Regions from separate parts of the Aureimonas phyllosphaerae genome, predicted to be linked through region 1. Evidence: predicted binding sites of a transcription regulator. Region 1 holds the regulator's gene; the other holds the start of a gene.

Region 1 (3,405 bases):
TCTTGCCAAGTCCAAGACGGACCTCGAGGAAATCGTCGTCACTTCGCTTCGCAAGGCGGGCCTTTTCGAGGAGGTGAAGGACCGGCTCCACGATCCCGGCACGGGCCTGTCGGGCGGCCAGCAGCAGCGCCTGTGCATCGCCCGCGCGATCGCCGTGAGCCCCGAGGTCATCCTCATGGACGAGCCCTGTTCGGCGCTCGACCCGATCGCCACCGCGACCGTCGAGGAGCTGATCGACGAGCTGCGCCAGAACTACACGATCGTGATCGTCACGCACTCGATGCAGCAGGCGGCCCGCGTCTCGCAGCGCACCGCGATGTTCCACCTGGGCAAGATCGTCGAGGTCGGCCCGACCGAGAAGATGTTCCAGAATCCGGACGACAAGCGGACTCAGGACTACATCACCGGCCGCTTCGGCTGACCGGATCGAGGCACAACCGGGCGGCGGCCCCAATCCATGAAGGGAGACGCGTCATGGAACACCATATCGTCACGTCCTACGACGAGGAACTGAAGTTCATTCTGCGCCGCATCTCCGAGATGGGCGGCCAGGCGGAGCGCATGGTGGAGCAGGCCGTCTCGGCGCTGATCCGCTCGGACGCCGGGCTCGCCCAGTCGGTGGTCGCCGACGACGTCCTCCTCGATGCCGCCCAGCGCGAGATCGACGAGCACGCGATCATGACCATCGGCAAGCGCCAGCCGATGGCCCACGACCTGCGCGAGATCGTCGGCGCGATCCGCATCTCGAACGATCTCGAGCGCATCGGCGATCTCGGCAAGAACATCGCCAAGCGTGTCCTCGCCACGCAGGAGCACACCCAGCCGGTGCAGCTCGTGCGCGGCATCGAGCACATGTCCGAACTGGCGCTCGGCCAGCTGAAGGAGGTGCTCGACGCCTATGCGACGCGCGACCATCTGCGCGCCGAGGCGATCCGCCGGGGCGACCAGGAGATCGACGCGCTCTACACCTCGATCTTCCGCGAACTCCTGACCTACATGATGGAGGATCCGCGCAACATCACCGCCTGCACCCATCTGCTTTTCTCGGCCAAGAACATCGAGCGCATCGGCGACCACGCGACCAACATCGCGGAGACGATCTTCTACATCAAGACCGGCAGCCAGATGGAGATCGAGCGTCCCAAGGGCGACTCGACCCCGACCCTGGTCGCGCCGGTCGGCCTGCGGGGCGCCTGACCATGGCGCCGCGCATCACGGTGGTGGAGGACGAGGAGGCGCTCTCGATCCTCCTGCGCTACAACCTGGAATCCGAGGGATATGCCGTCGACACGATCGCGCGCGGCGACGAGGCGGACCTCCGGCTCAAGGAGCAGGTGCCCGACCTCCTCCTCCTCGACTGGATGCTGCCGGGCCTCTCGGGCGTCGAGCTCTGCCGGCGCCTGCGCGCGCGGCCCGAGACCGAACGGCTGCCGATCATCATGCTGACGGCGCGGGGCGAAGAGTCCGAGCGCGTGCGCGGCCTGTCGACCGGTGCCGACGACTATGTCGTGAAGCCCTTCTCGACGCCGGAGCTGATGGCCCGCGTGCGCGCCATGCTTCGCCGGGTGAAGCCGGAGCGGATCTCCTCGCAGCTCGTCGCCGGTGACATCGACCTCGACCGCGAGACGCATCGCGTTCGCCGGGCGGGCCGCGAGCTGAAGCTCGGGCCGACGGAGTTCAAGCTTCTGGAATTCCTGATGCAGTCGCCGGGCCGCGTGTTCTCGCGCGAGCAGCTGCTCGACGGCGTCTGGGGCCGCGACATCTATGTCGACGAGCGCACCGTGGACGTCCATGTCGGACGCCTGCGCAAGGCCGTGAACCGCGGTCGCCAGCGCGATCCGATCCGCACCGTCCGCGGCGCGGGCTATGCGCTGGACGAGACGTTCACGGCCGCCGCGCCGCGCGCGTCGAGCGTTCGCCCGGAAGCCGTCTGACGGCCTGACGAGGCAGTTCGGCGGGCGGCCGGGTTCCGGCCGTCCCGCATCGGATCGTCAGGCGGCGTCGCCCTTCAGGAAGGGCTCCACGGTCCCTTTCAACTTGAGGAGGATCGGCTTGCCCTTGCGGTCGCGCGCCGTGCCGGCCGCGACCTTGATCCAGCCTTCGCTGACGCAATACTCCTCGACATTGGTCTTCTCGGAGCCGTTGAAGCGGATACCGATGCCCTGCGACAGGAGTTCCTCGTTGTGGAACGGGCTGTCGGGATCGATGGCGAGGCGGTCGGGGAGAGTGTCCTGGGTCATGGGCGCCCCCATAGCGCAAGCGCCCGGCCCATGCCAGTCCGCGGCCATGAATGACTCAAGGGTTCCCTGAAAACGAAAAGGCCCCGCGCGATGGCGGGGCCTTTTTCGTGGACGGCGAACCCGTCAGCGGACGCGGCGGCGCTCCGAGACCGGCTGGAAGGCGATGCGCGCGTGATACTGGCAGTAAGGCGAGGCGTCCGGCGCGTTGTTGCCGCAGAAGCGGAACTCGTCCGACAGCGGGTCGCCGAGCGGCCACTTGCAGGTGCGGTCCGACAGCTGGACGAGCGTCAGGTTGCGCGAGATCGGCACCACCTCGCCGGGACCGTGGGGCACCGTGGCGCGGCCGACGATCTCCTCCTGCTCTTCCGGCTCGACCTCGATCTTCAGCGCGGTCGCGCCGAGCGTCGCAGGCCGGACGGGGCGCGGAGCCGCGGCGACGGCCGGCGTGATCACGGCGACCGTCGGGGCCTGCACCGGCAGGACGCGCGGCGCCGGCACCTCGTCCGGCATCGTCTCGACGAGAACCGGCCGGACGGCGCGCGGGGCGACCACCGCCTCGAGCGGCGCAGAGGCCTTGAGGCGGCTGTCGAGCTTCAGGCGATGGACCTTGCCGATCACGGCGTTGCGGGTGACGCCGCCCAGTTGCGCGGCGATCTGGCTGGCGCTCAGGCCATCGCCCCACAGTTGCTTGAGAAGATCGATCCGCTCGTCGGTCCAGCTCATGAACTGACTCCTAATTCTTGACCCATGCGACGCGCCACCGATCCACGCAGCATGACAGAGGACGATCCTCGAACCACCAGATCTGGTAGACAGCCGGTCTCGTCGCACGAAATATGGTGTCCAGACCCAATTTAACGCGTGGCGGGGCGCTGTGGCAAGGTGCGCACAGTGTTGCACGAATCGCTTTTGCGGTTTTTCAACAGGTCAATGCATCGGCGCGAGCGGGCGAAACGGCCGCAAATCCGGGGTTTCGATTGACAATCCCGCGTTGCGACATGGTATAGCGGGCCGCTGCCGAGGGCCCGTCCACCGTGAGGGCGGCACGGCGGCAAGCCCCCATGCGGGCCGCCATGTGCCGTCGCCCCGAACCCATTCCGGGAAAACCGAAGAAGTCAGCCCCATGTCCGAGCACGACAACCCGCTTTTCGCCACCTTCGCCCGT
Region 2 (3,405 bases), 1.3 Mb from region 1:
CGGCGGCGATCTGCGCGGCTTCTCGGTCGCCTGGAACGCGGCGCACGCCTCGGTGATCGCCCCTTACGCCCAGGTCGCGGCCGAGTCCGTCGAGCCCTTCGCGGGCGAGCCGCGCTCAGGCGACGTCGGCCCAATGGCCCGCCTCTTCGAGAGCGGGCGGGCCGAGGGCGTCGCGTTCGGCGAGGGCGAGCACGCCAAGGCTTCGACGCCGAAGTCCGAATCGCCGTCGCTCGCCAGCCCGTCGCCGGGCTTCGATTCCTCCGGCACCGGTTTCGTCGTCTCGAAGGACGGCTGGCTCCTGACCAATGCTCACGTCGCCAAGGCCTGCAAGACCGTGCTCGTCGGCGATCTCGGCGCGGCGTCCAAGGTGGTGGTCGACGAGGACCATGACCTCGCGCTCCTGAAGGTCGACGCCAAGGTCGGGAAGCCGCTCCCGATCGTCGCCGGCAAGCCGCGTCTCGGCGAGGACGTCCTGGCGCTCGGCTTCCCGCTGCGCTCGATCCTCGCCGACAGCCTGAACGTGACACGCGGCAACGTCTCGTCGCTGATGGGCCTGATGAACGACGCGAACTACCTGCAGATTTCGGCCCCCGTGCAGCCCGGCAATTCCGGCGGCCCGCTGGTCGATCTCGCCGGCCGGGTCGTCGGCGTCGTCACCGCCAAGCTCAACGCCGTCGCGGTGGCCGATCTCACGGGCGACATTCCGCAGTCGATCAACTTCGCGATCCGCCCGGATGCCGCCGCCCGATTCCTTCAGACCCATCACGTCGCCTTCGAGACGGCCGACGCCTCGGCCCCGCTCGAAAGCGTGCCGGATGCGACCGCCAAGGTGCAGGACTCGATCTATCCGGTGCTCTGCCTCGGCTCGAACTGAGGTTTGCAAATCTTCGAAAAGGCCGGACGCCCCGACGGGCGCCCGGCCTTTTTCATGTCCTCAGTTGGCAGCGATGGCGTCCGCCAGCGGCGTGACCACGACCGACGTGCCGTCGAAGGCCGCGCCCTGCATCGGCACCTCCACCGTCTCGCCGCCGTCGCGCTCCACGATGAGGAGGCCGGCATCGGCGGTGTCGCTCGCCGTGCGGACCTCCCGCAGCGTGCCGACGGCCTTGCGGTCCGAACTCATCACCGGCTTGCCGATCCACTCGGCGGTCTCGAGGTCGCCGACACCCGAATCCTGCGTTTCGGATTCCTGCGTCACCGAGGGGACAGGCGGCTGCGGGGCGCCGGGGTCCTGCGCATGGACCGGCAGAACGGCGAAGGCGAGAAGGGCGGCCAGCGCGGCGGGGCGGAGCGGCGGCGTCATGGGCGAAATCTCCTGAAGAACGGAGCCTTGCGGGATCGTGGCTCCGGAACGAACCGGACGCGGCATGCACCGTCACAGTTCCCGCTTCACAGCCCCGTGAAACCGTCGGGCGAACTCGCCGACTGTCATCCCGCTGTGATCTTGGCTGCTTAGGGCGACCTGGAACCATTCCAAGGGAAAGGGACCGCTCCGATGAACGAGCACGTCACGCCGCGCCACGCCGTGTTTCCGACCAGCCGCCTCGAGGAGGCCGAGGGCGAAGGTCTGAACCCGACCGCGAACCGCACCATGGGCGAAATCATCGCCGCGCGCTTCTCCCGCCGCGACTTCCTGCGCGGCTCGCTCGCGACCGCCGCGATCGCCGCGACGGTCAGCCCGATGGCGCTGATCTCGGCCGAGCATGCCCGCGCGGCCTCGACGACGCGCTTCGACTTTCCGGAAGTCGAGGCCGGCATCGACGAGCACCACCATGTGGCAGAGGGCTACGACGCCGACATCCTCCTGCGCTGGGGCGACGCCCTGTTCCCCGACAGCCCGGCCTTCGACCCGAACCGCCAGACGCCGGAAGCCCAGGCCCGCCAGTTCGGCTACAACAACGACTATGTCGGCTTCATCCCGATCGACGGCTCGTCCGACCACGGCTATCTCGTGGTCAACCACGAGTACACCAACGAGCACCTGATGTTCCCCGGGATCGTGCAGGTCGTCGAGAAGGCCGACAAGAAGGACCCGGCCAAGATGGTCAAGGAGCTGGAGATCGCTCCAGCCGACAAGACCCGCGTCGACATCGAGATGGCCGCCCACGGCGGCACCGTGGTCGAGATCCGGAAGGAGAACGGCAAGTGGCAGGTGGTGCGCGACGGCGCGAAGAACCGCCGCATCACCGCGATGACCGAGATGGCGTTGTCGGGTCCCGCCGCGGGCCATGACCGCCTGAAGACCAACGCCGACGCCACCGGCACCCGCGTCTTCGGCACGATCAACAACTGCGCCGGCGGCGTCACGCCCTGGGGCACCTACATCATGGCCGAGGAGAACATCCACGGGTACTTCACGGGCACGCTGCCCGAGGGCCACCCGGAGGCTGGCAACTACAAGCGCCTCGGCGTTCCGGAGGGCACCTATGCCTGGGGCCGCTTCCACGACCGCTTCGACCTGTCGAAGGAGCCGAACGAGCCGAACCGCTTTGGCTGGGTCGTCGAGGTCGACGTCGAGGACCCCACGTCGATGCCGAAGAAGCGCACCGCGCTCGGCCGCTTCAAGCACGAAGGCGCCGCCTCGACGGTGGCCAAGGACGGCCGCGTCGTCTTCTATCTCGGCGACGACGAGCGCTTCGACTACGTCTACAAGTTCGTCACCGCGGGCCGATACAACCCGGACGACCGGGCTGCCAACATGGACCTCCTCGACGAGGGCACGCTCTACGTCGCCAAGTTCGGCGAGGACGGTGGCATGACCTGGCTGCCGCTGGTTCACGGCCAAGGCCCGCTGACCGAGGCCAACGGCTTCCGGTCCCAGGCCGACGTCCTGATCGAGACGCGCCGCGCCGCCGACCTTCTCGAGGCGACGCCGATGGACCGGCCGGAGGACATCGAGCCGAACGGCGCGAACGGCCGCGTCTACGTGATGCTGACGAACAACACGCGCCGCAAGGCCGACCAAGTCGATGCCGCCAACCCGCGCGCGGCCAACGCCTTCGGCCATATCATCGAGATCCACGAGGACGGCGACGACTTCACGGCCGAGACAGGCCGCTGGGAGGTGCTGCTCAAATGCGGCGATCCGTCGGTGGCCGAGGTCGGCGCGACCTTCTCGACGGAAACCACCAGGAACGGCTGGTTCGGCATGCCCGACAACTGCGCGGTGGACGCCGAAGGGCGCCTCTGGGTGTCGACCGACGGCAATTCGCCGAAGGCAACCGGGCGCACCGACGGCCTCTGGGCGGTGGAGACCGAGGGCGACGGCCGCGGCACCTCGAAGCTCTTCTTCCGCGTGCCGGTCGGCGCCGAGATGTGCGGCCCCCTCCTCCTGCCCGACATGCAGACGGCCTTCGTCGCGGTGCAGCACCCGGCCGACGGCGGCGAGGATTGGGAGGGCTTCGG

What was found. The regulator PhoB, encoded in region 1, activates phosphate uptake and scavenging genes when phosphate is short. The targets are predictions, from matches to a motif close to TGTCATNNANCTGTCAT.
Region 2: the regulator PhoB is predicted to act here: its motif matches at 1,427-1,443, upstream of ACLNGM_RS04725 (PhoX family protein).

Annotation. Positions count from the first base shown of each region.
Region 1 covers NZ_CP181348.1:4,372,644-4,376,048, reverse strand. The annotation lists gene pstB (phosphate ABC transporter ATP-binding protein PstB) at 1-421, shown strand, start outside; gene phoU (phosphate signaling complex protein PhoU) at 475-1,197, shown strand; gene phoB (phosphate regulon transcriptional regulator PhoB) at 1,200-1,934, shown strand; gene ACLNGM_RS21010 (DUF3297 family protein) at 1,992-2,240, opposite strand; gene ACLNGM_RS21005 (GcrA family cell cycle regulator) at 2,364-2,963, opposite strand; gene ACLNGM_RS21000 (aspartate aminotransferase family protein) at 3,364-3,405, shown strand, end outside.
Region 2 covers NZ_CP181348.1:1,034,638-1,038,042, reverse strand. The annotation lists gene ACLNGM_RS04735 (trypsin-like peptidase domain-containing protein) at 1-874, shown strand, start outside; gene ACLNGM_RS04730 (hypothetical protein) at 935-1,303, opposite strand; gene ACLNGM_RS04725 (PhoX family protein) at 1,496-3,405, shown strand, end outside.